DNA from 3 places in the Paenibacillus sp. CCS19 genome. Region 3 is predicted to be linked to each of the others. Evidence: a T-box and tRNA genes for the amino acid it is inferred to sense, from the RefSeq annotation. Region 3 holds a T-box; the other regions hold tRNA genes.
What was found. The T-box of region 3 lies ahead of SBI19_RS18085 (arginine--tRNA ligase). A T-box ahead of a tRNA ligase gene usually reads a tRNA of that ligase, here a tRNA-Arg.
Positions count from the first base shown of each region.

Region 1: it encodes a tRNA-Arg, which carries the amino acid that the T-box ahead of SBI19_RS18085 (arginine--tRNA ligase) is inferred to sense. The anticodon was not compared.
Region 2: it encodes a tRNA-Arg, which carries the amino acid that the T-box ahead of SBI19_RS18085 (arginine--tRNA ligase) is inferred to sense. The anticodon was not compared.

Region 1 covers NZ_BTCK01000013.1:19,668-30,665, forward strand. Annotated here, with positions in the region: gene rapZ (RNase adapter RapZ) at 1-386, shown strand, start outside; gene SBI19_RS11320 (gluconeogenesis factor YvcK family protein) at 400-1,389, shown strand; gene whiA (DNA-binding protein WhiA) at 1,396-2,325, shown strand; gene SBI19_RS11330 (HPr family phosphocarrier protein) at 2,478-2,747, shown strand; gene SBI19_RS11335 (adenylosuccinate synthase) at 3,073-4,356, opposite strand; gene SBI19_RS11340 (LysR family transcriptional regulator) at 4,468-5,367, shown strand; gene clpP (ATP-dependent Clp endopeptidase proteolytic subunit ClpP) at 5,450-6,031, opposite strand; gene SBI19_RS11350 (hypothetical protein) at 6,334-7,221, shown strand; tRNA gene SBI19_RS11355 (tRNA-Arg) at 7,657-7,731, opposite strand; gene SBI19_RS11360 (sugar-binding transcriptional regulator) at 8,000-9,046, shown strand; gene gap (type I glyceraldehyde-3-phosphate dehydrogenase) at 9,156-10,160, shown strand; gene SBI19_RS11370 (phosphoglycerate kinase) at 10,583-10,998, shown strand, end outside.
Region 2 covers NZ_BTCK01000006.1:146,966-157,963, forward strand. Annotated here, with positions in the region: gene clpX (ATP-dependent protease ATP-binding subunit ClpX) at 24-1,280, opposite strand; gene clpP (ATP-dependent Clp endopeptidase proteolytic subunit ClpP) at 1,294-1,875, opposite strand; gene tig (trigger factor) at 2,210-3,508, opposite strand; gene SBI19_RS07290 (hypothetical protein) at 3,599-4,627, opposite strand; tRNA gene SBI19_RS07295 (tRNA-Arg) at 4,829-4,902, opposite strand; gene SBI19_RS07300 (5'-deoxyadenosine deaminase) at 5,337-6,668, opposite strand; gene SBI19_RS07305 (YheC/YheD family protein) at 6,804-7,550, opposite strand; gene SBI19_RS07310 (AMP-binding protein) at 7,680-8,894, shown strand; gene sbnA (2,3-diaminopropionate biosynthesis protein SbnA) at 8,858-9,865, shown strand; gene SBI19_RS07320 (2,3-diaminopropionate biosynthesis protein SbnB) at 9,804-10,841, shown strand; gene SBI19_RS07325 (hypothetical protein) at 10,944-10,998, opposite strand, start outside.
Region 3 covers NZ_BTCK01000027.1:22,163-33,160, reverse strand. Annotated here, with positions in the region: gene SBI19_RS18090 (YojF family protein) at 1-186, opposite strand, end outside; gene SBI19_RS18085 (arginine--tRNA ligase) at 1,118-2,989, opposite strand; T-box leader at 3,035-3,251, opposite strand; gene SBI19_RS18080 (NAD(P)/FAD-dependent oxidoreductase) at 3,447-4,574, opposite strand; gene katG (catalase/peroxidase HPI) at 5,103-7,295, shown strand; gene SBI19_RS18070 (spore germination protein) at 7,502-8,986, shown strand; gene SBI19_RS18065 (GerAB/ArcD/ProY family transporter) at 9,001-10,083, shown strand; gene SBI19_RS18060 (Ger(x)C family spore germination protein) at 10,076-10,998, shown strand, end outside.

The sequences.
Region 1 (10,998 bases), on a different contig from region 3:
CCGGTATCAATGTGAACGTGATATCCTTCGGCTTTAAGTATGGCATTCCGATAGATGCGGATTTGATCTATGATGTGCGTTTTCTGCCGAATCCGCACTACATTGAGCATTTGCGCCCGAACACAGGGCAGAATCCGGATGTTTATGAATATGTTATGAAATGGCAGGAAACGCAGACGTTCCTGACCAAGCTGCTTGATATGCTGAACTTTCTTATCCCGCTGTACCGGAAGGAAGGCAAGAGCCAGGTTGTCGTCGGCATCGGATGTACGGGCGGCAAACATCGCTCGGTAGCGATTGCCGAATACTTGGGCCGAATGCTCGGGAGCAGTGATACTGAGACGGTGCGCGTCAGCCATCGTGACTCCGAGCGGGATCGCCATTAAATGGGGTGCGTGAATGAAAGGCAGTAAACAATCGGCAGCCGTGCGCCCCAAGATCGTCGTCATCGGCGGTGGGACGGGATTATCCGTTATGCTGCGCGGGCTTAAAGAGAAGCCGCTCGACATAACGGCAATCGTTACAGTTGCGGATGACGGAGGCAGCTCCGGCATCCTCCGCAACGAACTCCAAATCCCGCCGCCGGGCGATATCCGCAACGTGCTGCTTGCTCTTGCCGATGTAGAGCCGCTGTTATCGAATCTGCTCAACTACCGATTCAATAGCGGCACTGGGCTTGCGGGCCACAGCCTCGGCAATTTAATGCTGGCAGCCATTACGGATATATCCGGCGATTTTGTATCGGGCGTCAGAGAACTTAGCCGCGTACTAGCCGTTCGCGGACGCGTGCTTCCTGCAGCAGGCCAGGCGATCGTGCTCAAGGGCGAGATGATGGACGGCACGATCGTGACCGGTGAATCCATGATTCCGAAGGCAGGCAAGGCGATCAAACGCGTGTTCATCGAGCCTGCGAATGTGGAGCCGCTTGCCGAAGCGGTCGAAGCCTTGCAAGAAGCCGATGCGATTCTGATCGGACCTGGCAGTCTGTATACAAGCATTATTCCGAATCTAATTGTGCCGAAGCTAGCGGAGGCGATCGTTGCCTCGGACGCGCTCAAGATGTTCGTCTGCAACGTTATGACCCAGCCAGGTGAAACGGACAATTACTCGGTAGGCGATCATCTCGATGCGATCTATCACCATATTGGCTACCACCTGTTCGATTATGTTATCGTTAATGACGGTGAGATCCCTCCACAGGTGCAGAGCAAATATGCAGAGAAGGGCGCGAAGGCGGTCCATCTCGACCTAGATGAAGTGAAGAAGCGCGGTTACAAAGTCATTGCAGACCGGCTGGTGCTGTTCCGCACTTATTTGCGGCACGATGCAGAAAGGCTGAGTCAGCATATTTTCCAACTAGTTGACGACTGGATGACACGAAAGAGGTGAATCGACATGTCCTTTGCGGCGCAAACCAAAAAAGAACTGACAATGATTGAAACGGACGCATGCTGCGAGACGGCAGAACTGTCCGCGTTGATCCGCATGAACGGCTCTGTGTCGTTGTCGAACCGCAAAGTGATTCTCGACATCTCAACGGAGAATGCGGCGATCGCTAGACGGATCTATAGTCTCATCAAGAAGAAATTCGATGTGCATACCGAGCTGCTCGTGCAGAAGAAGATGCGGCTGAAGAAAAATAATATCTACATCGTGCGTATACCGAACAAGGTTCAGGAAATACTGAAGCAGCTAAGCATTGTCTCGGAAGGATTTCTTTTTCAACAAGGGATCGACAAAGAGATTATCAAGAAGTCATGCTGCAAGCGGTCTTACCTTCGCGGTGCGTTCCTTGCAGGAGGATCGGTCAACAACCCGGAGGGCTCGTCCTATCACCTGGAGATCGCCTCGATGTACGAGGAGCACTGCCAAGCGCTCGCGGACCTGGCGAACAAGTTCGAATTGAACGCACGCTGCATCGAGCGGAAGAAGGGTTTTATTTTCTACATCAAAGAGGGCGAGAAAATTATTGAGCTGCTGAACATTATCGGCGCTCACCAAGCGCTGTTCAAATTTGAAGACGTTCGCATCATGCGCGATATGCGCAACTCCGTCAATCGGATCGTAAACTGCGAGACGGCGAATTTGAACAAGACGATCGGGGCAGCCGTACGGCAAATCGATAATATCAAGCTGCTGCAGAAGGAACTCGGGCTTGATCAGCTGCCAGAGAAGCTGCGCGAAGTGGCGGAAATCCGGCTGATGCATCCCGATATGAATTTGACTGAAGTCGGCGAGTTGCTCAAAGGGAAGGTCAGCAAGTCAGGTGTTAACCATCGGCTGAGGAAAATTGATGAATTGGCTGAAAAAATACGTAACGGTTGACGTTTTCCCTAGTGCTACAAGCGCGATAATGATATAATAATTAACAAAATGCCGCGTTTGCGGCGATTTCATCAGCTTAGAAGCCGTTTTACGCGGAATTACGACTGATTACGTTCATGTCAATAGAAATATGTGTAGGGGGTATGGTTTCCATGACAAGACATCCCGTTGTCGTTCGTCTGAAAACAGGTCTGCACGCAAGACCAGCAGCTCTATTCGTTCAAGAAGCTAATAAATTTTCGTCTGAAGTATTCGTGGAGAAAGACGACAAGAAAGTGAATGCCAAATCAATTATGGGCATCATGAGCCTTGCGATCAGCTCCGGTACGGAAATTCACATTAGCGCCGAAGGTTCTGACGCTGATCAGGCTGTAACCGCTTTAGTTAATCTTGTAAGTAAAGAAGAGCTAGAAAACCAATAATCGTCCGGATGGCGAGTTAGCAAGACCCCCGATAAGGGGGTCTTTTTAAGTTTTTTCTACCCACCCAAACCCTCTCTGCAAGGGAGGCCCCATGGGGCTCCCGCCCCCTGGACCCCGGAAAGTGTCGGCAGCAGGACAGAGGTGCATGGGAGGGGACGGCGTGCTGGGAGTCGCGTGCCCCTGTGGGACACAGCTTTCGTTCGAGCATGATAGTTGCTTATTAAGGTATGTAGAGCCGTGCCCCTTACGAGGCACGGTTCTATTTTGACGTTATTGCCTATCAGGCTGCAGCTATTGTTTGAGATATCAGGCAGAGTTGCCGACTTTATGAGCGGTAGATCGTCTGCTCCCTGCTCGGACCTACGGAGATCATTCGGATCGGTACGCCGATGGCTTGCTCGATCCATTGCACGTACTCCTGGGCTTGTGACGGGAGCTGGTCGAACGAGCGAATGTGAGAGATGTCGCAGCGCCAGCCCGGCAGCGCCATGAAGACGGGGGCAGCCAATGCTAACTGATCCGCTGGTAGAAATTCATTCGTTACTTGGCCGTTCACAAGATAGCCTGTGCAGACTGGGATTTCGTCCAGATAGCCGAGCACATCGAGATTGGTTAGCGCCGCTTCGCTTGCACCTTGTACCATGCAGCCGTAGCGGGTAGCAACGGCATCGAACCAGCCGACACGGCGGGGGCGTCCGGTCTTCACGCCGTACTCGCCTGCATCGCCGCCAAGACGGCGCAGCTGCTCAGCGGCTTCGCCTGCGAGCTCAGTTACGAACGGCCCTGCGCCTACGCAGCTGGAGTAAGCTTTGGTCACTGCTATGATGCGTTTGATCGCATGTGGTGGAACACCTGCGCCGATGGATGCGTAACCGGCTAGCGTGGATGAGGACGTGACGTAGGGGAAGATGCCGTGGTCAGGGTCGCGAAGGGCGCCAAGCTGGCCTTCGACGAGAATGGATCCGCCGGCAGCGAGCGTTTGATGAAGAAGGACGGTTGTATTCGCGATGAAAGGCGTCAAGCGGCTCTTCACTGCTAGCAGCCGGTCTGCGATTTGATTCGCGTCAATCGGTTCAGCCTGATAGAGCTGTTGCAGCAATGTATTCTTAGTAATGAGTGCAGCCTGGATCCGCTGGCGAAGCTGTGCTTCATCGCCTAGCAGCGCGCTGATCGGGATTCCGATTTTGAGTGCCTTATCCGCATAGAAGGGGGCGATGCCAGAGCGGGTCGAGCCGAAGCTTTGTGCGCCAAGCCGTGCCTCCTCGCAGGTATCCAACTGAATATGATAAGGGAGTACAAGCTGTGCACGGTCAGAGATTCGAATATCCGGCTCGGAGATACCTCGGGCCAGCAGATTGTCGTATTCACACAAGAAGTCTTCTGGATTGAAAGCGACGCCTGGACCGATTACATTCGTCGTCCCAGGTGTGAACACGCCTGATGGCAGCAGGTGCAGCGCAAATCTGCCGAATGCATTAATGATCGTATGTCCGGCATTGCTGCCGCCTTGGTAGCGGACGACGCAGCGATATTGCTCCGCCAGCAGATCCGTTATTTTTCCCTTACCCTCATCTCCCCAGTTCGCCCCTACTACTGCTGTTACACTCATTCGATTCACTCCTCTAGACATGATTGAATTTCCAAAACTGATTATAAATGCGATAATGATATTAATGAAATGAATAAACCTAATGTCTGATATAAAGGAGATTAATATTCGGTGAGCGACCTCGTTACAAATATGGAGTGGTACCGCGCTTTCTATTGGACGGCGAAGGCGGGAAGTTTGTCAGGAGCCGCTGAAAGGCTTTATATTACGCAGCCTGCGGTCACGCATGCCATTAAGCAGCTGGAGTCGCAGCTTGGCGGGCAGCTGTTCTTCCGGACTTCGAAGGGGGTCACACTGACTGCGGAAGGCGATGTGCTGTTCCAGCACATCGAGCAGGCCTTTAATTTCATCCATGCAGGCGAGCGGAGGCTGGCGGAGCGGCATGAACTTACGGTAGGGGAAATGCGCATCGGAGCGGGAGATACGCTGTGCAAACATTATTTGCTGCCGCGCATGCGACAGTTCCGTGAGCAATATCCCGGCATTCAGTTTCAGGTTACGAACCGAACATCGCGCGAGACGGTGAAGCTGCTGAAGGAAGGGGCAATCGACTTCGGCATCGTGAATCTGCCGCTGGAGGACCCGAAGCTGCATATTCAAGAAAGCATGATCGTGCAGGACTGTTTCGTTGTGTCGAATACTTACTGCAAATGGACGGCGGCCGAGCAGCCTATGTCTCTCAATTGGGAGGAGCTAAGCCGCTACGAGCTGCTCTTGTTGGAGAAAGGCAGCGCAACTAGAACTCATATCGATAGAGCGGGAAGCGCGAATGATGTTGTACTAACGCCAAGCATGGAGCTTGGCAGCTTGGATCTGTTGAGTGAATTTGCTCGAACGGGATTCGGTATTGCGTGCGTGGTGAGAAATTTTGTCGAGGACTTATTAGACCGAGGAGAGCTGGTGGAGTTGTCGATTAGTCCGCCAATACCGTCCAGACGTATCGGCATCGCAACATTGAAGGATGTCCCTCTGTCTACAGCGGCGAAAGCATTCGTAGCCATGCTGCAGTAGGACCAGGCGCGTTATCAAGAGGAAAAGCCCCTCATTCCGTTATGGATTGAGGGGCTTGCTGTCGTACATGTGGAAGAGCGGATTACAGCTTGTCGATGACTTTGTCGATCAGGCCGTATTGACGTGCTTCTTCGGCGCTCATGAAGTTGTCACGGTCCGTATCGCGTTCGATTGTTTCGAACGATTGACCCGTGCGTTCAGCCATAATGCGGTTCAGCTTGTCGCGCGTCTTCAGGATGCGGCGAGCACGAATCTCGATGTCGCTCGCTTGGCCTTCTGCACCGCCGAGCGGCTGGTGAATCATGACTTCGGCGTTCGGAAGCGCATAACGTTTGCCTTTGGCGCCTGCATTAAGCAGGAAAGCGCCCATCGATGCAGCCATACCGACACAGATCGTGGAGACGTCCGGCTTAATGAATTGCATCGTGTCGAAGATGGCGAGGCCGGCCGAGATGGAACCGCCTGGGCTATTAATGTACAGGGAGATGTCCTTCTCTGGATCGTCTGCCGCAAGGAACAACAACTGCGCGATGATGGAGTTGGCTACAAGGTCGTTCACCGGCGTCCCGAGAAAAATAATGCGGTCCTTCAGCAGTCGCGAGTAAATGTCATACGCACGCTCGCCGCGGTTGTTCTGCTCAATGACCATTGGCACATAGTTCATATCCATGAAAGTTCCCTCCCGAATAGGAATTGTAGAATAGTTTCAGCACTAGCATAGTCAGATGCGGTACGCTGCAAACGTATATGTACGAATGCTGCTAGCACACTGATGTAGGATGCGAAAGTGCTGCTGATGAATTTTATAATAGCGGAATGATCAGTAAAAGTCAAAGAAGGTCAAGAAAAACGTAAGGAGGGGAGACAGAGCAAGAAACTGTTGTGTGTAAAACATCGTTAGTTAAAGATTCTCTTAACTCTTTAATCTACTGCTTTAAATAATTTACCGAAAATGATATAAATTACATGTGTTCAAAAAAAATACTAAAAGATGGTAAATTTGTGATGGGTTTGTTATCAGGAAAAGTTAGGATGAGGTCAAAGGTTGCAGTGCTATTACTTGTCATTATGTCATTGATATGTTTGAGTTCTGTTAATGCAGCATCTAAGAACACTACTAGTGTAAAACCTCCAAAAGCTAAAAATGCTCAGGTAACTCTAGACGATATAACAAGTCTTAACGAATACATTAGTATCCATGGGGATACGTATCTGGTAACAGAAGGAGGGTTGCTAGCTCAACTGAAAAAAAATGTTGCAAGTAATAGAGAACTGCAGGGTTTTACTGGATTAGATAAGAAACTATTAAACGAAGCATTTAAGAATGCTGCCTATACAGGACTGAGTGCAGGAAAATATAAAGTATACACTATCCAATTTGAATATACTAATGCGGCAAATGACAAAGTTTCCGTACTTGTCACATACGATATGGACAGAAAAATGCTTATCGAAGCATTAAATATTAGTGAGTCGCCTAGCAATGAGATAACCGTAAATTCAAGAAATGTTGGCTTGACGTTCATTGGTGATCGTGCAGAAGCTATGGAAATTGTTAATGCTAAGACTGTGGAACAAAAGAAAGCGTTGAAGGAAAAAAATAAAGAAAAACATAAAAAAGAAATAGAACAAGCTTCAACCTCAGACAAAAATGGAAACATTATTGATTCAGTTGCATCAGTATTTTCCGTTGATACTGCTTCTGCAAATACATGCAGTGGAAGTCTTAATTTAAACGGTGCCCAATGCAGTTGGGTAGCAGTAGGCTATTGTGCAGCTGCGGGTCTTTTTGGTTTCCTACCGGGATTGATTTGCGCGATCGGGTATACTTATGTTTGTAACTATACTTGTTAATAAAATTTGATTGATACAGTTATGGCTGTCGATTGAATCGGCAGCCTGTAATATTTTGGTTAGTCGAGTATAATGTAATATTGATTGGTTGATTGGTATAAGATTTAAAATACAACCTGTTCACTAGAGGGAGGTTAATCATGAGATGCAAATCATTATCCGGGTAATTCTAATTGCCTTGTTAACATTCTTTTTGAGGTATAACATTGATAATGATATCAATTTGCTGGACTTAATCGCACCAATAGTATTGATTCTAGGAATCATAAATGAAAGAAAAAATTATAAAATGCGAAAGAGAAAGAAATAAAGAAGGTAAAAACCCCATTAAGAATTCCTTAATGGGGTTTTTGTTGATTTATAAAACAAAAAAATCATCACCCACAGCGGGATGTGATGATCTTAGATTCTCATTAATATTTAAATTGATTAGGTTGGCGCGCCCGCTAGGAATCGAACCTAGATCTCAGGCTCCGGAGGCCTACGTCATATCCATTGGACCACGGGCGCAAAAAAGCGGAACGAGAGTTATCATACCTTAATTTCCATAGGAATGCAAGTGCTGGACGATGAGAAAAATAAAAGTTGTCTAATGCGTGTCGGAAAACGGTTACATGGGCGAAAAGGAACTTGCAGTCTTTTCCGCGATTCGATAAAATAAGTGTGGGACTTAAAACGAGTATGCGGGACGCGAAAGGTCCACCTCGTACGGAAGCCCAACGGAGTTTCTTCATAATGTAGAAACAAGAATTCGGCTGTAGTGGAGTGAATGCGCTAGATGCGACCCATGATCGAACTGCAGCAGCAGCTTGTGCCGGATTTATTGGAAGTCATGAGGAAACGCTACTTCATCCTGCATCAAGTTATGCTGTCTGATTCTGTCGGACGGCGCGCGTTGGCCGGAGCCCTCGGGATGACGGAACGCGTGCTGCGAGCCGAGACTGATTATTTGAAAGCGCAAGGACTGCTCGAGATTCATGCTTCTGGAATGCGCATCAGTGAGCAAGGACGCATGCTGCTTGCAGAGATGGAACCGATGTTCAAGGAATGGTTCGGCTTATCGGATATGGAGGATAAGATTCGGCGCCATTATGGACTGAAGCGAGTGTACATCGTACCAGGTGACTCTGACACCTCGAAGACAGCGAAGCGGGAGCTGGGCCGCGCTGCGAGCCAAGCATTGACCCGATTGCTGAACAAGGACGATGTCGTCGCGGTAACAGGCGGAACGACAATGGCGCAGGTGGCTAATCATCTGACATCGCCAATGCCGCTGCCGACGAACTGGTTCGTACCCGCGCGAGGCGGACTGGGCGAGAGCTTGGACTACCAGGCGAATACGATTGCCTCGATGATGGCGAAGCGAACAGGCGCGCAGTATCGATTGCTTCATGTACCCGACCATCTGGGAGAAGAAGCGTACGTCACCCTTATGCAAGAGCCGAACATTCAGGAAATCGTGAATGTCATTCGGAAGGCCAGAATCGTCGTTCATGGAATCGGGGACGCGATGGTCATGGCAAGACGCCGCAAGGTGGATCAAGCCATTGTCGATGCGATGAGAGCTGAAGGTGCGCTGGCGGAGTCGTTCGGGTATTATTTTGACCGGAATGGGGCTGTCGTTCACAAGATGCATACCGCGGGCTTGCGGCTCGAGGACATTGTAGCGACGGAGGTTGTCATTGCGGTAGCCGGAGGCGTAAGCAAGGGCGAAGCGATTGCGGCCGTCATGAAGTTCGGACACGATGATGTGCTTGTCACCGATGAAGCGGCAGCACAAGTTATTGTTAGGATTATTGATGAGGCCGATTTGGGCAATGCTTAATAAGGTGCGTTTTTGAAACAGGATATCTTGATGGTTACGCGCTCCGGGTTTCCGGGCCGTACGCCATCTTGAGTATATATTACACTTATTGTCTAGGAGGAATTTCCAAATGGTTAAAGTTGGTATTAACGGATTTGGCCGTATCGGCCGTAACGTGTTTCGCGCAGCGCTGAACAACCCTGCAGTTGAGATTGTTGCTGTAAACGATCTGACAGACACGAAAACGCTGGCTCACCTGCTCAAATATGACACGACGCACGGCAAGCTTGAAGGTACGGTTGAAGCTAAAGAAGGCGCGCTGATCGTAAACGGCAAAGAAATCAAAGTATTTGCTGAGCGCAACCCAGAAAACCTCCCTTGGGCATCCGTAGGTGCTGAAATCGTCGTTGAATCGACTGGTATCTTCACGGCTAAAGAAAAAGCTGAGCTCCACCTTAAAGGCGGCGCTAAGAAAGTTATCATCTCCGCTCCAGCTACGAACGAAGACATCACGATCGTTATGGGCGTTAACGAAGACAAATACGATGCAGCTTCCCACACGGTTATCTCCAACGCATCTTGCACGACGAACTGCCTCGCGCCATTCGCGAAAGTTCTTAACGATAAATTCGGCATCGTAAAAGGTATGATGACGACGGTTCACTCGTACACGAACGACCAATCCGTTCTGGACGTACCTCACAAAGACCTGCGCCGCGCTCGCGCTGCTGCAGAGAACATCATTCCTTCGTCGACGGGCGCTGCTAAAGCAGTATCCCTCGTACTGCCAGAACTGAAAGGCAAACTGAACGGCATGGCTATGCGCGTTCCTACGCCTAACGTATCGGTAACGGACCTCGTTGCTGAACTGAAAGTTAACGTAACGGTTGAAGAAGTTAACGCAGCTCTGAAAGCAGCTTCCGAAACTTCGCTCAAAGGCATCCTTAACTACTCCGAAGAGCCGCTCGTATCGAGCGACTACAACGGCGACCCAGCTTCCTCCACGGTTGACGCTCTGTCGACGATGGTTGTTGAAGGCAACATGGTTAAAGTTGTTTCTTGGTACGACAACGAGTGGGGCTACTCGAACCGCGTAGTTGACCTTGCAGCATTCATCGCAAGCAAAGGTCTGTAATACGGTTCAAATCCCCCAAACCCCCTTTGGTCTTCAAAGGGGGCCCCAAAGGGCTCTGCCCTCTGGACTCCCGTTCTAATGCAGCGTGGGAGGTACAGTCGGCGTCCCTGCGAGGGATTGTGCTAGGAACGCTTTAGTCCTGACGGACACGCTTTGGCTGCGGCGCTCCCGTGCAACGGAAGGGATGCCGCCGTCCGGCTGGACTAGGTTTTAACGTTCCTTCTTCGAAGGAACGTTTTTTTATTGTAAGCGGTGCTTCGATGGCAGCTCGCTTAAGCGAGCCGCTTGCGGTAACGCTCCGAAGGCGTGTCGGCCGCTTGCAGCGGACACACTGGACGTGATGCTTCGAGGGCGTTCGCTGAAGCGAACGCAAGTACTTAATGGATTATTCATCTTCGCCTATTCTGAAGGAGGCTTTCTCAATGAACAAGAAAAGTGTTCGCGACGTCGAAGTCGCAGGTAAACGCGTATTCGTACGCGTCGATTTCAACGTACCGCTCGAAAATGGCAAAATCACGGACGACACGCGTATCCGTGAAACGCTCCCTACGATCAAGTTCCTGATCGAAGGCGGCGCCAAAATCATTCTCGCTTCCCACATGGGCCGTCCAAACGGTCAAGTGGTTGAAGAGCTGCGCTTGACGCCAGCTGCTGAGCGTCTGTCCGAGCTGCTCGGCAAGCCAGTTGCAAAAGCTGGCGAAGTTGTTGGCGATGCAGTTAAAGCACAAGTGGCTGCACTGCAAGCTGGCGACGTGCTCCTGCTTGAGAACGTTCGTTTTGAAGCAGGCGAAGAGAAGAACGATCCAGAACTCGCGAAGCAATTCGCTGAACTGGCTGA
Region 2 (10,998 bases), on a different contig from region 3:
GTAATATATGGATCGCCTAGCGTTTAGGCGCTCTCTTCTTTCTTCTTGCCCTTCTTAGGCGTCAATTCCGGCATAATCTTCTCGTTCACAACCTGCTCCGTGATGAGGCAGTTGCTCACGTCATCGCGGGATGGCACTTCGTACATGACCTCGAGCATAATGCCCTCGATAATCGCGCGAAGTCCGCGTGCGCCTGTGTTCCGCTTGATCGCTTCGCGGGCGATCGCTTCCAGTGCGCCCTTCTCGAATTCAAGCTTCACATTGTCCATCTCAAGCAGCTTCTGATACTGCTTGACGAGCGCGTTCTTAGGCTCGGAGAGAATACGAACGAGCGTCTCCTCATCGAGTGGCTCCAGCGAGGAGATAACCGGCAGACGACCAACAAACTCGGGAATAAGTCCGAATTTGAGCAAGTCTTCTGGCAGCACCATCGACAGGTACTCGCCTGGCTTCAGCTCTTTGCTGCTGTCACCAGCCGTGTTGAAGCCGATAACTTTCTTGCCGATTCTCCGTTTGATCAGCTGCTCCAGACCGTCGAACGCACCGCCGCAGATGAACAGAATGTTCGTCGTATCGATCTGAATGAACTCTTGATGCGGATGCTTGCGTCCACCTTGCGGCGGTACGGAAGCGACCGTACCTTCGAGAATTTTCAGCAGCGCCTGTTGTACGCCTTCGCCCGAAACGTCGCGTGTAATCGATGGGTTCTCGGATTTGCGAGCTACTTTATCAATCTCGTCGATGTAGATAATGCCGCGTTCCGCTTTCTCCACATCATAATCAGCCGCTTGAATCAGCTTGAGCAAAATGTTCTCAACGTCTTCGCCGACATAACCGGCTTCCGTCAGCGATGTTGCATCCGCAATCGCGAACGGTACGTTCAGAATCTTCGCCATCGTCTGCGCGAGCAGCGTCTTACCAGATCCGGTAGGACCTACGAGAAGAATGTTACTCTTCTGCAGCTCTACGTCTTCCAGCTTGTTCTGCGAATTGATGCGTTTGTAGTGGTTGTAAACCGCTACAGCAAGCGACTTCTTCGCGCTGTCTTGACCGATAACGTAGGAGTCAAGAATGGCACGAATGTCTTTGGGCTTCGGAATATCTTTCAGATCGAGCTCTTCCTCATGGCCGAGCTCCTCTTCTACGATTTCCGTGCACAGCTCGATGCATTCGTCGCATATATAAACGCCGGGACCGGCGACAAGCTTCCGAACCTGCTCCTGCGATTTGCCGCAGAACGAGCATTTCAGCTGGCCTTTCTCATCGTTGAATTTAAACATAGAATCACCCTTTCTATAGTGACGTTACCACCTTATCAATCAAACCGTACGCTACGGCTTCTTCTGCTGACAGGAAGTTGTCACGATCGGTATCGCGCTCGATCTTCTCATACGGCTGACCTGTGCGCTCTACATAAATCTGATTCAGCTTCTGCTTCGTCTTAATGATCCAATCAGCGTGAATCTTAATGTCCGAAGCTTGACCGCGAACGCCGCCAAGCGGCTGATGGATCATGACTTCGCTGTTCGGCAGCGCGAAGCGCTTGCCTTTCGCGCCTGCAGTAAGCAGAAGCGAACCCATGCTTGCAGCCATGCCGACGCAGATCGTCGAGACGTCCGGCTTAATGAACTGCATTGTATCAAATATACCCATACCAGCGGTGACTGAACCGCCCGGCGAGTTAATGTACAGATGAATGTCCTTCTCAGGATCGTCGGCCGCCAGGAATAGCAGCTGAGCGATTATAGAGTTTGCAACATCATCATCTATTGCGCTGCCGAGAAAAATGATCCTGTCCTTTAACAGCCTTGAATAAATATCGTAAGAACGTTCTCCACGATTCGTCTGTTCGACTACGATCGGTACTAAATTCATGCGACCAACCTTCTTTCTTTAGGCGGAATGGTTACTTCCTTATATTATCACGTCGCTGCGCGGCTGTCATTTTTGAAGTAACAGTCGATACTACAGTATACGACGTGGCACTGCCGATATGTACGGGGAATAGCCTTATAGAGGCAGTTCACAAGCCCCTCTTTAACCGAACTTGATGAACGCACACTTATTTATGTTACGCGCGAGTGCTGCAATAAGTTGCAGCGATATGTATGTACTAAATTTATTAGGTATGTATGCTAGTGGAAAAATAAGGCACGTTTCAAAGAACGTGCCTTACTCTCATATGAAGCCAGGGCCGGCATGTAATGCCTTAGGCGTTAACTGCTTCTTTGCTGTTTTCAAGAAGGAATTTAACCGTGTTGCGAACTGCAATGTCATCCTTCAGGTTGTCCAAGTTGCCATTGCGCGTGAAGATTTCACGCAGCTCTTCCGCTGGGCGATTGTACGCTTTAGCAAGCGTCTCGAGCTCTGCGCTAACTTCTTCATCGGATACTGCGATGTTCTCTGCCTTCGCGATTGCTTCGAGCACGAGGTTGTTGCGAACGCGTTTCTCAGCGTCGCCCTTCATTTGCTCGCGAAGCATAGCTTCGTTCTGGCCGGAGAATTGGAAGTACAGCTCAAGGTTCATGCCTTGCATGCGCAGACGGTTCTCGAAGTCCTTCAGCATGTAGTCCGTTTCCGTACCGATCATAGCTTCAGGGATAACAACTTCAGCCGCTTCTGCCGCTTTCTCAACGACAGCTGCTTCACGAGCGCCTTCAGCTTCTTTCACTTTGCGCTCTTTCAGTTTGCCTTCGAGATCTTGCTTGAACTCAGCGAGCGTATCGAATTCGGATACGTCCTTCGCGAACTCATCGTCAAGCGCCGGCAGGCTCTTGCGTTTGATTTCGTGCAGTTTCACTTTGAATACAGCTGCTTTACCAGCCAGGTTGTCCGCATGGTAGCTCTCTGGGAACGTAACTTCTACGTCCTTGAAGTCGCCTGTGCCCATGCCGATCACTTGATCTTCGAAGCCTGGGATGAACGAACCGGAGCCGATCTCGAGCGAATAACGCTCGCTCTTGCCGCCTTCGAATGCAACGCCGTCGACATAACCGTCGAAGTCGATAACAGCGATATCGCCGTTCTCAACCGTACCTTCGTCAACAACGTTCAGCTCAGCGTGACGCTGTTGCAGACGGTTCAGTTCTTCGCCGATTTCCTCTTCGGAAACTGCTGCTTCTGCTGCTGGTACTTCAATACCTTTGTACTCGCCGAGTTTCACTTCCGGCTTAACCGTTACTTTCGCAGTGAACTTGAACGATTGGCCTTTCGCGAATTGCTGTACATCGATGTCAGGACGGTCAACAGGAATGATGCCCGTTTCTTCGATTGCTTGCGGGTATACTTCTTGCAGCAGGATGTCTACTGCGTCTTGATACAGCGATTCAACGCCAAAACGTTTCTCGAACATCGCGCGCGGCACTTTGCCTTTGCGGAAGCCTGGAACGTTAACTTTCTGAACCACTTTCTTGAACGCTTTATCTAGCGCCTCATTAACTCGTTCCGCTTCAACCTCAACGCTGAGCGAAACCAGATTCGTGTCTATTTTTTCCCAAGTAGCTGTCATGGCTTGCAGTCCCCTCCAACATTACGCAACTCAATGCGAAAATCTCACGTTTAATAAACCATTCTATTATAATCAACATCCAGCTAATTATCAAGACTCGTAACTGCCCCCAAATGGACCGTACCCTATTACTTGTCGAAGTGCACGGCACGCCTGCTCATAACTGAAGCGCATGGGCTCAGAAATGCCGTACGCCTCGCGGGTCGCGTCATCATCGGCTTTACCGTATACGGTAATGAGCAGCGTTAGGTGCAGCGCCGCCGCCCAGCAGTCAATATTATAGGTTTCATTTTCCAGCATTCGACGGTACGCCGAAGTGCCATATAAATATTGAAGCAAATCTTTCCATAACTCGCGCGCAAAATGAGGCAGCGTCGGATCATCGGAATCCACAGATGATTCCACCCGCTCAAGTGCCTGAATGACGGGATCGGGAAACTCTTCTAATGACAGCGGCGTGCTCTCAATGTCGAGATCAACCCGTTCGTCCATTCGATTAAGCGTAATCGTCCCCGATGCGCCATGACGCTTCAAGCATTGCAGCGCCTTGAATTGTACCGCGGGATGAACCGCCTCGGTGGACAGCCATTCCATAATCGCAGGAGCTACATCTGGATGATCCAGATGAATAGCACGCTCAAGCGCAAGCATCTGCTGATCGGGCATCGGGTGATGCTGAATAATGTGCAGCACCTGCTTGACGTAGGACTCGTCCAGCTCGCTTGGCTTCAACGCACTGCGGCGCATCTCTTCTTCTTCATCCTCTTCCTCAACAAACAGCTCTCCGGCGCCTTCCGGGAAAGCGACATCCAGCCATGAGAGCAGGTTGCCCCATTCCTCATAGTGCCGCTCGTCTTCGCCTTTGCATTGAAGAAGAAAGCGAATCAGCTTCTTAGCCTCGCCATACTGCTCAGCCTCCAGCATGTGCGTCAATTGGATCTGATAATGATCGAGCATGCTAGGAAATAAATAAACGTTATCTCGATTGCCTTCCTGTGGTTCTTCGTTATTCGTAATGATAGCACCGCCTTGCAATGGGGAAAACCGAAACAACGGGTCGGCTTCGCCAAACTTTGGTTCATTATACCATGCCGTGCGGTGAAACACACGAAGCCCCAATCTTATCTCTCACTGCAGCCGAAAGTTCACTATTGCAGTACTGTCCGTTTTTTAAGTGCTTTAAACGAATCAAAGTGAAGTTTGGGTACGAAAACATTGGCTGATGAATCATTCAGAAACCAAAAAACGCCCGATAGCCTTAAAAATCAAGGCATCAGACGTTTAGGAAAGTATCCGAGGATACCGACATTCAATGAAGAACGTCCCGGAAGGGATTCGAACCCCCGACCGACGGCTTAGAAGGCCGTTGCTCTATCCTGCTGAGCTACCGGGACACGAGGCTTTTATCATAGCATAGCAGATCTCGTCAGCGCAATGCCTTTTCTCAACTTTTTAGCAAATTGTGTGAGCGAATTTTTCTTTAACAACCCTCTAAATTAGCATTTATGTTAATTAAATGACATAAATGCAATCTATTGTTATATTAGGTTTATCGTTGGCCAACGGCAGAACAAACTCGGAAGGATGTGTTTTTGATGAAAATAACGTTTTTTGAAAGCGAATTGTCCATTTCCGTTTCAATATTCGCCGCTGTTCCTTAACGTAGATGAAGGAAGGATAGCTGAAGTTAGCACTGGAAGACGTTGCATAAGCGTAGAAATAATAAGTTTCGCCGCTCGTAAGGTTAATGTTAATTGTGGATGCAGAGCCGCTCTGCAATTGTGAGCCAAACAAGCAACCCGCCTTATTGAAGACGGGTTGCTTTATTTTATGCCATTCTGCCAAGCAATCGGCTTATCGCAGCATCAGACTCATGCAAGACAGCGGACTCATCGATTGTCTTCATCACTCTTGCTCGCATCACAACGCGCCCGTCGATCCACACCGTATCCACATCGCCGCGTCCAGCCGCATATACGATTCTCGAATAAAGGTCCGCTTCATAAGAAGGAAAGGCGTGAAATTTGTTCAAGTCGAGCAGCACCAGATCTGCCTTCTTGCCAACCTCGATCGAACCAATCTCCCGCTCCAGCCCAAGCACTTCGGCTCCACCTATCGTCGCCATTCGCAGCACGGTCCTTGCATCCATTGCGGTAGGGCCATGCTGTACTTTATGAATCATCGCTGTCAGCTTCATCTCCTGGAACATATCCAGGTTGTTGTTGCAAGGTGCCCCATCTGCGCCAATACCAACTTGCACGCCGCTGCTCAGCAGTCCCGGTATGGAAGCGATGCCGGATGCAAGCTTCAGATTCGACCCCGGGCAATGGGTAACCTTTGTCCCCGTCCGCCGAATAATCGCGCGTTCCATGTCATCAAGCCAGATCGAATGCGCTAATACCAATCGGGGAGAAGCAAGGCCAAGATGATCCAAATAGACGATGTTCCGCATGCCCGTCTCCCGTTCGACCAGTTCGATTTCGCCTTTATTCTCCGACGCATGCGTATGAATAAGCACGTTGCGCCGTTCAGCCAAGTCACGCACTTCGACTAACAGACGTTCGGTGCAAGATACAACGAATCGGGGGCAAAAGGCATACTGCAGCCGTCCGCCATCATAACCGTGCCATCGGTCTAGCAGTGCCACGCTGTCGGCCAGCGAACGATCCGTATCCTCTTGCAGAGCGATTGGAATATCGTCACTCGTTCGGTCCATCATCACTTTGCCGCTGATCGCACGAATACCGCTCTGGGCCATCGCTCGGAATGCCGCATCGGTATGATGCACCGTCTCCATATCCAGCAGTGTCGTTGTCCCGCTCTGAATCAACTCGCCGATGCCGAGCATCGCCGATATGTATACCGATTCATCGTCATGAGCAGCTTCCAGCGGCCAGATTCGAGTCCGAAGCCAATCCATCAGCTCCATATCATCCGCTCTGCCGCGAAACAAGGTCTGGCACAGATGCACATGCGTCTGGATGAAGCCAGGCAGAAGCAAGCGTCCCTTCGCCTCCACAACCTCATCGGGTACAAAATGCTCATCCTCATTGCCTATGCCCACGATTCGATCATCCGTTATTCGAACATCACCACGAATAATTGCTCCTGCGGCATTCATCGTTACGATACTAGCATCCCGTATTAACGTATTCCCCAAGCGTTTCCCCTCCCGCTTATGGATCATCCAACCTTTATCCTAATATTGTAAGCTATGCAGCAAAAGGAGCGCCAATATCTTAGGACACAATTCCTATCCGATATCAACGCTCCAATTGCCTTCGCGAAACCAGTATCAATTACCCTTGTTCTTGCCCCTATAAGCCATAATCGTGCGATACATGGAGAGATCATTCAGCCGCGTGAATGGTTTGATCTGCGGCCTCGTGTTCACTTCCAGCAGCCAGATACGACGCTTATCGTCTACGGCAATGTCCAACCCAAGCTCGATACATTTGGTATACGTGAGGGTATAACGTTTCGCGATCCGCAGTGCAAGATGATCAATCGAGCCCTTGAGCATACCGGTCTTACTCGCAGACATATTCGCACCAAATACTTGCTGGTACGGGTGAATCGACGCGCCTTGGCTGCCGTTCGTTACGATTCTACCAGGCGCTGCTACACGAGCGAGAACGCCTGTGACCCGCCAAGCATCTTGCGAATTTCTACGCTGCGTTACGACGCGCAAGTCGAATCTGCTGCCGCGATACTTCATCAGATTGATCCCGCGCTGCACGAGGTAGCTGCCCGATTTTTTATACGAGCGAATCAAGGCAATCAGTTGACTAATAGAAGAAACATTCTTGCGCTGCAGCTTATAACGCCACTCATACTTATTCGCTGCCAGCATTCGAACACGCATAACGCCAACGCCTAATGCACCGACATTAGGCTTCACATAGACGGTACCGTACGTTCCAAGCATCCGTTTCAAGCTGGAGGCCGACAAGGTTACCGTCTTCGGAATCGCTGCCCGTACATGAGGATCACCGAGCAGGATTCGTGTTTTTCTCATTTTGTTATGGTCGAACTTCACCATGATCGTAGGTCGCCTCCGCTAAAGGGATGGTTTCTATAGCATATGTCATATAGGTGGTCCCATCGTGTGCGCAAGCCCATGCAGGTCCAATCGGACTGGCATAAGATATCCAATCGGGGAGGAATGTGCTTGAAAAATCGACATCTTAAAAGGCTGGCCGCTTTTTACGCGCGCCAATTTCCTTGGTATGCCAAGCTATTGCAATACGATCGCGATAGCTCAGCCGCCAGCGAGCCGCCCTATATGACTGCAGAGCTGTTAGAAAAGCACTACTACAGCGCTCCAGCACCAGAGGATCACTTCGTCTATCGCACTTCGGGAACGAGCGGCGGCGCTCGAAAGGCGATCCAGTATTCTCATGCCGATGAACGCCGCTACTTGCAAGTGAAAGTCCGTCTATTCGCCGAGCTCGCCGGTAATCGTCCCATTAGGCGGGCACTTGCTGATATGGGCACTGGACATGCTGCCGCTACAGCGCTCGATGTGTTCCGTACGCTCGGATGGGAGGCAGAAGGGGTCGCCTACAACGAACCGCTAGACGTACATGTCGAGCGTTTGACCACGGTTCGGCCTGACCTGCTCTATACGATGCCTTCACTGCTAGACCGGCTCGTCTGCGCGCTCGACAATCCCGCAGCACTCGGTATTCGCTGCATCGTTACCGTTGGCGAACCCGCATCGCCGCAGTGGCGCAGCGCGATGGCAGCGAGCTTCGGCCTGTCGGAAGCCGATGTCATTGACACGTTTGGATCGATCGAAGTCGGCACGATTGCGTGGTTCGATCACGAGGCTGGCTTTTATCGGCTCGTTGATGGCATTAGCGCAGAAATCGCGGAACCTGCTGCGTTAGGCTTGCATGATTCACTGGCGCCCGATGAGGGAGCGCTCGTATTGACCTCGACCATGCGCGCAGCCTTTCCTGCTATTCGTTTCGCGACTGGCGATGTCGTTAGAGGTTTCAAGAGAAGCGGAGAGGATGGAACAACGGCAACATTCGAGGCGATCGTGAGACGAATCGGACCGGAGCTCAAGCACGGCGAGAAAATCAGCATTCACGATATCGAAGCCGCTGTATTCGCACATGCCACCCGCATCCAAGCGCGAGCCGCATCGGATGGCAATCGGCTCGTCGTTTATTTGCATGGCCCTGATGCAACGCCAGAGACAGCACAACGAATAGAGGAAGAAATCCAACGGAAAGTGCCGGAGATCGGAGACATGATTCGCGGCGGCATGCTGCCAAGAATCGAAATGGTTCTAGCCACCAGCGAGAGCGAATTGCCCCAAGGGAGTGTGAAGCAAAAAAAATGGCATCGTCTAACCGATTCCGAATCGAGCAGCTAGAAACCGGTGTTCTTCGTCTTATCGGCGGAACGCCGCTCGTGCCGCTGCGCCGACTATATCCGGATGCACATGCGAACATTTATGCCAAGCTTGAAATGTATAACCCCGGCGGAAGCGCCAAAGACCGTCCAGCGCTGCGAATGATGCGTGAAGCGATCGCGGCAGGCAAGGTTGGTCCGAGTACAACAATTATAGAGTCCAGCTCTGGCAACATGGCCATCTCGCTTGCCATGATATGCGGCATTCTTGGCCTGCGTTTCATCTGTGTCGTCGATCCTCGCACAGCGGAGACGAATTTGCGCATCATTCGCTCTTACGGCGCAGAGATCAACTATGTAACCGAACCGGATCCAGCAACAGGCGAGTTCCTCCCTGCTCGAATCGCTCGAGTGAATGAATTGGTACGGCAGATTGGCGATGCATTCTGGCCGAATCAATATGGGAACGAATTCAACGCCGCTGCCCATCGTGATACGACGATGCCAGAAATCGAAGCTGCCATCGGCCGGATCGATATGCTGCTCGTCGGTGTAAGCAGCTGCGGCAGCCTGCGCGGCATGGCCGACTATGTTCGCAATAACGGGCTGGGCACAGCTGTTATTGGCGTCGACGCAGCGGGCAGCGTTATATTCGGCGGCCCGGGAAGCCGGCGTCTGCCAGGGCTTGGAGCTGGCATTGTACCGCCATTGTTCGCACCAGGTCTTGCAGACGGACATGAAACCGTAAGCGATCTGGACTGTGTCAGCGGTTGCAGACGATTGCTTCGCAAGGAATCGATTATGGTCGGCGGTTCAGCCGGAGGCGTCGTGACCGCACTGGGAAGAAGACTTGATCAACTGCCGTCAGGCGCTAATGTCGTCATGATTCTGGCCGATCGCGGCGACCGTTATCTCGATACGGTATACAGCGATGAATGGGTCAAGAAATGCTTCGGCGAAGAAGCAGCGGCAAGATTGGCAGCTGAGCGCTGATATGCTGTATTTGAACGAAGAGGATCTGCTCGCGCTTGGAGCAGATTGGAGCAGATTGGCCGATACGGTCACGAATGCGTTGTCCAGCATGTCCGCCGGCGATTATGTCCAGCCGCTTAAGCCCTATTTGCGTTTCAAGAACCCTGCCAACCGAATCATTGCAATGCCTGCCTATATCGGCGGAGCCTTCAATGCAGCCGGCATCAAATGGATTGCCAGCTTCCCAACGAATCCATCCTTCGGCATTCCTCGCGCGCACAGCGTCGTCGTACTCAACGATGCGGCAACAGGCCAGCCGGTCGCATTCATCAATAGTCCGTTGCTGAGCATCATGCGAACAGCAGCTGTCAGCGCAGTGATGCTAAGACGATGGCTGGAGCTGCCGGGCCAACACCATGACCGACCGCTCAACGTAGGACTCATCGGCTGCGGTCCAATCGGTCAATGGCATGCTCGAATGTTGACGGTCATTCTTGGCTCGCGGCTTGGGAAACTGACAACTTATGATTTGTCTCCGGATCGTGCACGCCAAGCAGCGTCGACCGCAGGCAGCGCTGGAGCGGTCGCTGCCAACTGGGAAGAAGCTTACTGCGGATCGGACATTATCTTAACGTGCACCGTTTCCGGCAGCCGCTATATCGATGCCCCTCCTTCACCTGGCAGCCTTCTGCTTCATGTATCCTTGCGAGACTATCAGCCTTCGGCGCTCTCCTCAATCGAAACGATCGTCGTCGATGATTGGGACGAGATTTGCCGCGAGAATACCGATATCGAGCAGATGCATCTGACAGCCGGTTTGGAGAGGGAGCAGACAATTGCGCTCTCGGAAGCTGTATTTGGCGACAAGCTGCTATCGATGCCGAAGGAAGGCTCACTCTTGTTCAGCCCGATGGGCATGGCGATCTTCGATATCGCCGTAGCCGCCTACACGGTCGAACTTGCACGAGACAGAGGAATCGGACTCGAATTGAAATAGCCCCTTATAGAGATCGTTGAACTCGAACTTATAAGAAACAAGGCTGCCAACCGAAATCAGCGTTCGCTGAGCATCGGTTGGTAGCCTTTCTTAATTACTCCATTACCCCAAATGGTTCTCTTCGATAAACTGCCGCGTCTCTGCGGTCCCCAACTCA
Region 3 (10,998 bases):
TTCGCCAGAGATCGCACCATGGCCGAAGCGGACCTTCGTATTCGTAATGAAGATCGATGCAGGATGCTTATTGCTATCGAAATGTGCTGCATAGGCTCCAGTCGTCATCTCTAGATGAATGTATAGGTCCTGATCCTTCAAGGCATCAATTCTTGCTTGAACGTCTGATTTATTAATAAGCTCCATCACAGCGCCTCCTAAACTTAACAGTGAACACATGTACATAAACAACACTACTTACAAAAGCATAGCTCAAATTACAAGGAAGGGCAACGTTACGGCTCGTCTAACCGTCATTGTATGCGCCGCCGATCACGTCCGATTGGGGTTATGGCACCTCAATATTGGATTAGACGGCCACTGGCTTGGCCTAGATGACGGGCGGATGATGAAGATCGAGAAGATGCGTTGTCTGCTAACGGCTGCTGTTGCACTTATTTCGTTCAAATTGGCGTGTTTCCATCTCTAACGGTTCCTACTGCGCTTAGTTCTCTGTTTACCCGTTCAAATGGGACAATATCGCATTAATAAGCTCATCTGCATCCCTTAGCCATAAGGAAAGATGAACATTTCCGCAGAATAGCCACGATAGCAACCGTTACGATTTAGGCTAAGACTGCCGATACTGACGAAGTTTCTAGCGAATGCTGTATCCCCGAATCTTCATTGGGCGGAAGCCGAGACGCTGCGACTCGCTCGTCGGGTGCTTCGGCCGTTTACAACTAATGAGCTATCCCGACACTTGCTGCTCACTGATAATCGTACTCGCGTTATTCTGCGAAGGCTGCTCGATAAGAAGCTGCTTGAGGTAGCAAGTGGAACGATTCGTTATCGCACCTATCGTCTACCTAGCAACACTGGGCTCGGGCTGGTCCCTCAGCGTTAACGGTTTGTATAGCGGCTATCATACCGATATTGAAATTTCCGGAACAGTAACGGTTGTGATCGCGATTAATTCGAACCGATCGGTGCATTCTTGGGCAAAAATGACCACTTAAGCGCTATGGCAACCCCTAGCAGGTAAAAACATACTCGTTCGTTAAAATAAGCCCGATTGCAACCGTTGTTGCGATCGGGCTTTCACCGTGCCAAGCTTCGATCGAGAACGAGATCGATGCTACATCCGACTCGGAGTCGGCAATCCAAGTACGGTCAGCGCGTCGCCGAGCGTCTCTTGGAATTTCAAGGTGAGCCACAACCTGAGCTGCATGGAACGCTCATCTGCCTTAAGAATCGGGCAGGCGGCATAAAAGTTGCTGAACAAAGTCGCCAGCTCATGCGCGTAATTGCATATGAGGTTCGGTGACAACTCCCGACCCGCAGTGTGCAGCGTATCCTGCCAAGCCGCAATATGTCTGAGCAGCGCGTATTCGGCTTTCTCAAGCTGTTCTATCGCAATCGGCACACTTGGCCTCACACCCAATTCCGACTCTGCTTTGCTAAGAATGTTGACGGCACGCGCATAGGCATACATCAAATAAACACCTGTATTGCCCGTTACCTCCGTAGCCTGCTCAATGTCGAATACCACCTCAGTCGCTAAATTATAACGAAGCAGATAATAACGGATCGCAGCTGCCGCAATCATTCTGCTCGACAGGCCGCGTTTATCCGACCGTTTGGTATCGATGATCGTCTCCATCCGATCCAGCAAATCAGCGATTTTGATCCCGATGCCTTGTCTGCCTGACATCGCATAGGACGGCTTGCCATCTGACGTATCGATTCCGAGCTCTCTCGCCGCCCGCGGGCTTAACGAAACGACGCCGTAGCTGACATGGCGAAGCTTCTCGGCCTGCTTGGTATATCCCAGTAGTTCCAGCGCCTGCTTCACCATCGCCTGCGGATATTCCTGCCGATGATCAATGACGTTGATGACGATATCCGCCTTGCCGAACGAGGCGCTCACTCCGCTCCCGCTCGTTGACCATATCCCTTCTCTGAACCGTTTATAGCTGAAGTCCTTCTCCAGCAATCCGAATTTCCATAGATGATAGGCGATGTCTTTGGCCGTATACGTCAGAATCCCGTTGGAGCGAACGAGTACCTTATCCGCTTGATGCTCAGAATCTGACGGTTCCTGCTCCTCGTTGCATGAAGCTTGTTTTAACACCCAGCAGCCTTCCAGCTTTCCAGTCGTCTCTAACTCGAATTGCGTCGTTTCCTTCAATAACTCGAATGCGGATGACCAGAAGCCTTCCCTAACGATGCTGCTCTCCCACACGAGAAGATCGTAATCGATGCCGAAAGCCTGCATTTCATCCAGATGCTCTCGTACGATCCGCTCCGCCACGAGCAAGCCGACCCACGATAAGTTCTCGTCCCCTTCTTCCAATGAATGCAGCGTATTCGTTCTATGCTCCAGCAATAGCGGGTTACGCTGGTATTCCCGATTCACGCTTGAATAGATGTCCCAACAATAATCGCCAAACCGAACATGCTCCTTCTTGTGCGGAATGTGCAGCATACCTACAACCGTATCCGCCAGCTGATTGCCCAGATCATCGATGTAATTATGCACCTCGACCTCATAACCGGTTCTTCTCATCAACCGCACGAGGGCGTCACCAATGCAAGCATTTCGAAGATGTCCCACATGAGCGGATTTGTTCGGGTTGATTGACGTATGTTCGATGACGACCTTCTCGCCATGGCCGACAGGCAGCACGAATTCCCTCTGCGCCCACTGCTGCCAATCGATGTACAGGTTGATGAATCCTGGCGGAGCAACCTCGATTATGCCGATTAGCTGCTCGACGCTTCCATCCTGCTCCAGCTTCGCTTTCAACATGGAAGCGATTTGAATCGGAGCTTTTCTAAGTGCTTTAGCTAGCTGCATTGCAACATTCGTCGCGTAATCGCCATGGTCAAGGTGCGCCGGCTGTTCGATCTGAACACGTACGTTCAAGTCGCCTGCTTCAACCCCTAGCTCAACCAACAGCGCCTGCACGGACTTCTCGATACTGCTTACGATGAATGGACGAATCATTTGAAATCCCCCTTTGTCTGCAATAAAAAAAGCCCCCGCCTCTATAAAAGAGACGAAAGCTTCTGCATTCGCGGTACCACTCTTGTTGCTAGACGTAATACGCCTAACCACTCTAAGATAACGGTCTTCGCCGTGACCTCCTACTGCATCCTTCAGAAGTCATCTCATGGGTCCGTTTCGCCGTTCATGCAGTACCGGTTCTCACCACTCCCGGCTCTCTTGGACTTGCATGTACAGTTACTCTCCCAATCCTCGAATTTCATGTATTGGATAACAGTATATCGAAACATTCAGAAAAGTCAATTAACAATATCTATCGTTTGCCATCATGCTTAATAAGCGGAATATGCGGAATATGCGGAATTTGGAGTTCAAACTCCCACAACATGAATAGACCGTCTTCCACCTGAAGACGGCCTATCATCAACCCTACGGCTTATCATACGTCGCGATTAATCTACTCCATCGCCTTCGCGATATCGTAATCGCTCAGCTCGATCTCAAGCGCCTCGCCAAGGACCAGCTTCGCGAGCTGGCTTCCCATATAAGGTCCCACCGTTAAGCCGGATGCGCCGAGGCCGTTGGCCGCATAAGCGCCATCCCAGCCTGGGACTGCGCCGATTACCGGCAGGAAGCCAGGCGTGAATGGGCGGAAGCCTACTCGCGTCTCGATGATCGTACTATCCGCAAGGGAAGGCGCGAGCGTCAGCCCCTTATTGAGCACCTCTTGCATACCGCCTGCCGTCACTCTCGCATCGTAGCCTTCCACATCATTCTCATGCGTAGCCCCGATCACGATTCGCCGTTGTTGGAAGCCAAGCAAATATTGATCCGTTGGCGGCATGATGACCGGCCAGGCGTCCGTGTCATGTTGCTCTTGTGTCTGCAGATGAATAATCTGCGCCTTCTGATAACTGACATTGAACTCGATTGCGAGCGGCTTGAGCAGCTGCCTCGCCCAAGCGCCCGCACATACGACCGTCGCGTCCGCCGAGTAAGTGCGACCGCCCATCGTCACTCCTGTTACACGCTTCGCATCGGCATCGAATAGAAGCTCTGCATCCCCATACAACAGCTCTGCCCCATGACGCGCCGCAGCGCGAATCATCGCATCGCGGAGCGCACGCCCGTCCACGCGCGCTGCGCCGCTGATGCGCACGGCATGATAGCCCTCCGCCAGCAGCGGGAACTGCTCGCGAATCTCTTGCTCATCGTGCCGCGTAATTTCACCAATCTCAGGCGCATCCTCTCTGCGTAGTCGCGCCCGCTCCTCCATTCGGTCGACCTTCGCTGCCTCTTCATGAATGCTGAGCGCACCTACTTGCGCGTAGCCGGAATCCGTCTCCCCATCGCTGTGCAGTTGTTCAATAAGGGAAGGATAATACCGTGCTCCCGCCTTCGCCAGCCTGTACCACACTTGATTGCGCCGCTGGGACAGCCATGGACAAATAATGCCTGCCGCCGCAGCGGTCGCCTGCCCTGGATCCTGCCGATCAATAAGCAGAACCTTCGCGCCTGATCGCGCCAACTGATAGGCTGTTGACGCACCTAATATACCCGCTCCAATAACGATAACCGTCTTCATTGCTGTAATCCTTTCTATATAGCCATCAAACCATAACCGAATCGCAGCAGTTCAGCTGCTATGCATTCTATCCTATCACAATACTATTGTTTCAGAATTTCTGAAATAGCATTCTCGATATAGGCGAGACATACTGAATGTTATTACCTCTCTTTTTCATCTGGGCAAAAGAAGGGTAATAAAGGTTACTCTCCGAAGTAATAAGGGGAAGTTTCCTGCACAGGAGGTGGCTGATGAAAACGAACATATCAGAATAACCAACCTGCTTCGTGGACAACTGCTCGGCCCTCTGTACATACCAGGAGGACAATTTGTACCGCATCGTATCCCGCTTTTCATCGGCACAATCCAAACCGTTATAGCCCTTCCAACATCGAACATTCATTAACGTCTTTCATTGATTAAACCTGCATGAAGATTGGATGAAACTTTCCATTCCGGCGTTGATTTCAGTCAGAAATAGCTTTATAACAGGGAATAAGAGCACTTATATTTGCTACTTCACTAAATCAAATAGGAGATGATTCGATGGACGCTACAGCTTCTACTAACGCAGGAAAATGCCCGGTTATGCATGGCAGTGCTACGAGTTATAAATCTAGCGGTACTTCAAATAGAGACTGGTGGCCTAACCAGTTAAACCTGAGCATTCTTCATCAACATGATCGTAAATCGAATCCTATGGGTGAAGACTTTGATTATGCGGAAGAATTCCAAAAGCTAGACTACAACGCTCTTAAACAAGATCTTCGCGATCTGATGACTGATAGCCAAGATTGGTGGCCGGCTGATTACGGACACTATGGCCCATTCTTCATTCGTATGGCTTGGCACTCGGCCGGTACGTATCGTACAGGCGACGGCCGCGGCGGCGCCGGCAATGGCACGCAGCGTTTTGCACCGCTGAATAGCTGGCCGGACAACGGCAACCTGGATAAAGCGCGCCGGCTGCTGTGGCCAATTAAACAAAAGTACGGCAACAAAATCTCGTGGGCCGACCTCATGATTCTGACAGGCAACGTCGCGATCGAATCCATGGGCGGCAAAACTTTCGGCTTCGGCGGCGGACGTGCTGACGTCTGGCATCCGGAAGAAGATATTTACTGGGGCAATGAGAAGGAATGGCTCGGCGACAACCGCTACTCGGGAGATCGCGAGCTTGAGAATCCGCTGGCAGCGGTTCAGATGGGTCTGATCTACGTGAATCCAGAAGGTCCTAACGGCAATCCGGATCCACTGGCAAGCGGCCGCGACATTCGCGAAACGTTCGCACGCATGGGTATGAACGACGAAGAAACCGTCGCACTTGTTGCTGGCGGCCATACATTCGGTAAAGCGCACGGTGCAGGCGATGCCGCTAAGGTCGGTCCAGACCCAGAAGCTGCTCCAATCGAAGCGCAAGGCCTGGGCTGGCTGAGTTCGCAAGGTTCCGGCAAAGGCCGCGATACGATCACGAGCGGCGTGGAAGGCGCTTGGACTGCTAATCCAACGCAATGGGACAACGGCTTCTTCGATACGCTGTTCGGCTATGAGTGGGAGCTGACGAAGAGCCCGGCAGGCGCACATATTTGGCATGCTATTGATCAATCGGAAGACCATATGGCGCCAGATGCGGAAGATGCTTCGGTTCGCGTTCCGACGATGATGACGACAGCCGATATGGCACTTCGCGTTGACCCTGTGTACGAGAAAATCTCGCGCCGCTTCCACGAGAACCCGGAAGAATTCGCAGATGCGTTCGCTCGCGCTTGGTTCAAGCTGACGCACCGCGATATGGGTCCACGCGCACGTTATCTCGGACCAGAAGTTCCGGCAGAAGAGCTGATCTGGCAGGACGTAGTGCCTGCGGTTGACTATACGCTAAGCGATGAAGAAATCGCAGATATCAAAGCAAAAATTCTCGACTCCGGACTTACGATCAGCGAATTGGTCACGACGGCTTGGGCATCGGCAAGCACGTTCCGCGGCTCCGATATGCGCGGCGGCGCTAACGGCGCTCGCATCGCATTGTCGCCGCAGCGCGATTGGGAAGTCAACCAACCGCAGCAGTTGACGAAGGTGCTGACGATTCTGGAAGGCATTCAAGAAGAGCTGACGACGAAAGTAAGCCTCGCAGACCTGATCGTACTCGGCGGCAGCGCTGCGGTTGAGAAGGCAGCACAGAATGCAGGCTTTGACGTTACGGTTCCATTCACGGCTGGACGCGGCGATGCAACGCAAGAGCAAACGGACGAAGAAAGCTTCGCCGTGCTCGAGCCGGTTGCAGACGGTTTCCGCAACTACCTGAAGAAGCAATACAGCGTAAGCCCGGAAGAGCTTCTCGTTGACAAAGCACAGCTGCTTGGCCTGACCGCACCAGAACTCACGGTTCTCGTTGGTGGTCTGCGCGTACTCGGCGCGAACCATGGCGGCTCGCAGCATGGCGTATTCACGGATCGCGTAGGTACGCTGACGAATGACTTCTTCGTGAACCTGCTCGACATGAGCGTAGCATGGTGTCCAATGGGTGCGAATGAATATGCCGCACACCACCGTACAACGGGTAAAGTAATGCGTACCGGCACGCGCGTTGATCTTGTGTTCGGTTCGAACTCCATCCTTCGTGCGATCGCCGAGGTCTATGCACAGAATGACAACCAAGAGAAATTCGTACGCGACTTCATCGCAGCTTGGGTCAAAGTGATGAACGCAGACCGTTACGATCTGAAACGCACTCATTAATAATTTTCTTATAACCCCGTCGATCCGACGAAGCTTTCAAGTAAACCATCAATCTCTGTCCACCAGGGCATGGATTGATGGTTTTTTTCGTTTCCGGCCATGAATGAAGACAAGCTTTTGCAGCACAATATGAACTGGAATAACTTGCAGCTTAAGGGTTGTGGTGGAGACACACCCAATGAATGTGACGGGAAGGGGCTGCCAGAATGAAATGGTTTAGAGGAACGCATCGCCTTCCCGATCAAGACATACAGCGGGAGGACAATAAACAAATCGATGATGCGATTGTCCTGCCTAGCTTGCAGCTTACACTGGATAATTTCAAGGATTGCCTTGATCTGACGCATCACACGTTCCCTGAGATCAATGTTAACCTTGTATATTTCGGGCACTTAGTCGGATCAGAGGAGCTTTCTCGAGATGTTACAATTCCTCTGTCTAACATTCGCGAGAATGAAGTACAGGCGCTGCTAGGTAGAAATCAATTTAAGCGGACAAACGATTCCAAATCTCTGATCAAAGGCATATTAAATGGCGAAGCGGCTATTTTTCATAACGATAATACCTATCTGATTGATGTCTACAAACCCGAAGGCCGCTCGATTCAACAATCCGAAACCGAAACGGTAATCACGGGGCCGCACGATTCCTTCATCGAGATGGCCACAGCTAATCTATCGCTCATTAGACGCAGGGTCAAAAGCTCCCATCTCAAGGTGATAAAGCTCGAAGTCGGAGAAGTAACCAAGAGTACGGTGTATCTGCTGTACATTGACGGTATTGCCAACATGGACTACCTTCAGGAATTGGTCGACCGGATTAACTTAATTGAAATCGATGCTGTGCATGACGGTAACATGCTGATTCAATACATCGACGATTGTCCGAATTCCGTCTTCCCGTTATTCTCGACAACGGAAAGAACCGATACGGCAGTCTCGAAATTAGTGGCTGGCAGAATCGTAGGCATTCTGGATGGCAGCCCTTCCGTATTCTCAGCTCCATCATCCTTCTTCGAGTTTATGGCGTCCCCTGACGACTATTATCAGCGGTGGGCGGTCGGAACGGCACTTCGAATTTTGCGATTTATCGCATTAATAATAACCTTGTCGTTCACTGCCTTATATGTAGCGGTGACGACTTACCACTACGAAATGATACCTGAAGCACTGCTGTTAACGATAACGGAATCAAGAAGCAAGGTGCCGTTCCCTCCGCTCTATGAAGCGTTGCTGATGGAGGTAACGATTGAACTCCTTCGGGAAGCAGGAGCACGGCTTCCAACGAAGATCGGCCAGACCATCGGCATCGTCGGCGGTATCGTCATTGGACAAGCTGCCGTACAAGCCGGATTCACAAGCAACATCCTCATTATTGCAGTTGCATCTTCTGCGATTGCATCGTTCGTTATCCCAAGCTATGTGATGAGCGCCTCTATCCGATTAGTCCGATTTGGGTTGATTATTATGGCGGGCATTCTTGGTGACTTTGGCATAGCACTCGGAATCGCCTATCTCGTCGTTCATTTATCAGGATTAACAAGCTTGAATTCATCCTATTTGACACCTGTCTCTCCCAACAACTTCAAGGATTGGCGTGATGTATTCATCCGCGCTCCCTTCTGGGCACTAACAAGAAGACCTACACAGTCCAAGAGTTCAAACGTTGTGAGAAACAGAATGAGGAAGTAACGCTGGAGGTAACCATGAAAGAGAAACTGCATCCGTTTCATGTCTGTTTGCTTGTATTCATGAATCAAGCTGGAGTGGTCACCTTCTTCCTCCCGAGGATGCTGGCGCAGTATATGGGGTATAACGGTTGGATTACCCTCCTGTTATTTTCTGCAATCGCATGCTGTAACATCTTTCTGATATCCGTCGTGTATCGGCTTGGCAAGGGCAGGTCCGTCTTCAAGATCATTGAACAAAGCTTGCCTAAGCTTGTGGTGTTCCCGCTGTATTCCTTGTTAATCGCAGTGTGGACATTACTGGGGTGCATGGTTGCCAAGCAGTACATTATGCTTTTTCAAGTGTTCGTCTTTCCGACGACTCCCCCCATGTACATGAAGCTTCTGTTCGATATCGTTGCTTACAGCCTTATTATTAAAGGCATTTACAATATTTCAAAAGCTGCAACCGTGTTTTTCTGGATGGTCATTTGGACACTTATCCTGCTTCTTTTCTTTATAAGGGGCTTTGAATGGGTAAATCTAACTCCGTTCTTCTTTCAAGAATCCACTGATGTAATTGCGGGAGGCCTATCGATCTTCTCCGCTTTCCTAGGGTATGAGCTTGTGTTGCTGCTCTTCCCCTATGTGGACTCGAAGAAGAAGGGCTTCATGAAGGCTGTGTATATCGGGAACTTCCTTACTACTTTCACCTATTTAGCGGTAAGTTTGACCTGCTTTGGCTTCTACAGCTTTAAACAATTAACGAAGATGAAATTTCCGCTTATCGACTTATTAGCGTACATTAGGCTTCCATTTCTCGAACGTATCGAGAATATTTTCATCGCCTTGTACCTCGTTTCAAGCTTGATTACCATCACCATATATATCTGGGCTGCTGTCGAGACTACCCAAAGCCTTATTCCACGGGCTAACAAACGTTGGATAACAGGAATCCTCGTATGCCTTGCATTCGGCGTATCATGGATCCCCGATGTGCTGAGCGAGGTCGAGCTATGGCTGAAATACCTTGGATACATGGCGACAGGGATCGCATTCGGTTTACCGCTCTTGTTAATCGTAATATTGGCAATCAATAACGGGGGAAAAAAACTTGCCTAACCTACTTCGTCTGTTCCTTACCGTTGCATTACTTGTGTTTATTGCGGGCTGCGGTGACCAACGCATATTGGAGAAGCTTGGTTTCATCCAAACAACTAGTTACGACTTAGCACCTGACAAGGATGATGAATCCGAACAAAAGTTATTGATCAGCGTTACGATACCAAGACCTGATTCTGGATCTGGCAATGGCGGTGTGAGCAGAGAGTTCTTAACCGCAATCGCGTCGACCAGCAAAGGGGGAAGAATGAATCTCTCGAGTCAGACGGAGCTGCAGCTTGTAAGCGGCCAATTGCGGAACACGCTGTTTGGAATAAGCTTAGCGAGACAAGGAATATGGAAGCATATTGACACGTTAGTTCGAGATCCTTCCATTTCTCCTAGAGTAAAGATTACGGTAGTGAACGGTAATGCTCATGATTTATTGGCCAAAAATTATCCTAGTCATCCTAGAACGGGGCAATACATCGATCGCATGCTGGAGAAGGAATCCCATTCCCAAGTCATACCAAGTACGAGTCTGTACCAATTCACGAAGGATTACTTCGATGATGGCATAGATCCTATAGCACCGATCATCAAGGAAGTGGATGGGTCGATCAAAATTGATGGAATTGCGCTTTTTCAGAAGGATCGCTATATCATGAAGATCGAGCCTAAACAGACGTTGATTTTTGCTTTCATGCGGAAAGATATTAAGCAAGGAGAAATTACCGTCGATCTTACCGATGAGAATCGGAGCAATGAACATGTTACGCTCAGCTCATTGGTCAGTCATCGTTCTGTTAAAGTAACGCCTGCCAAAGGCAATTTCCGTGTCGACATAAACGTCAAAGTTACTGGCTCGGTTCTAGAGTATATAGGCGTTCTTGATCTGGAGAAAGAACAAGACCGATCGACAATCGAGAGGTTAGT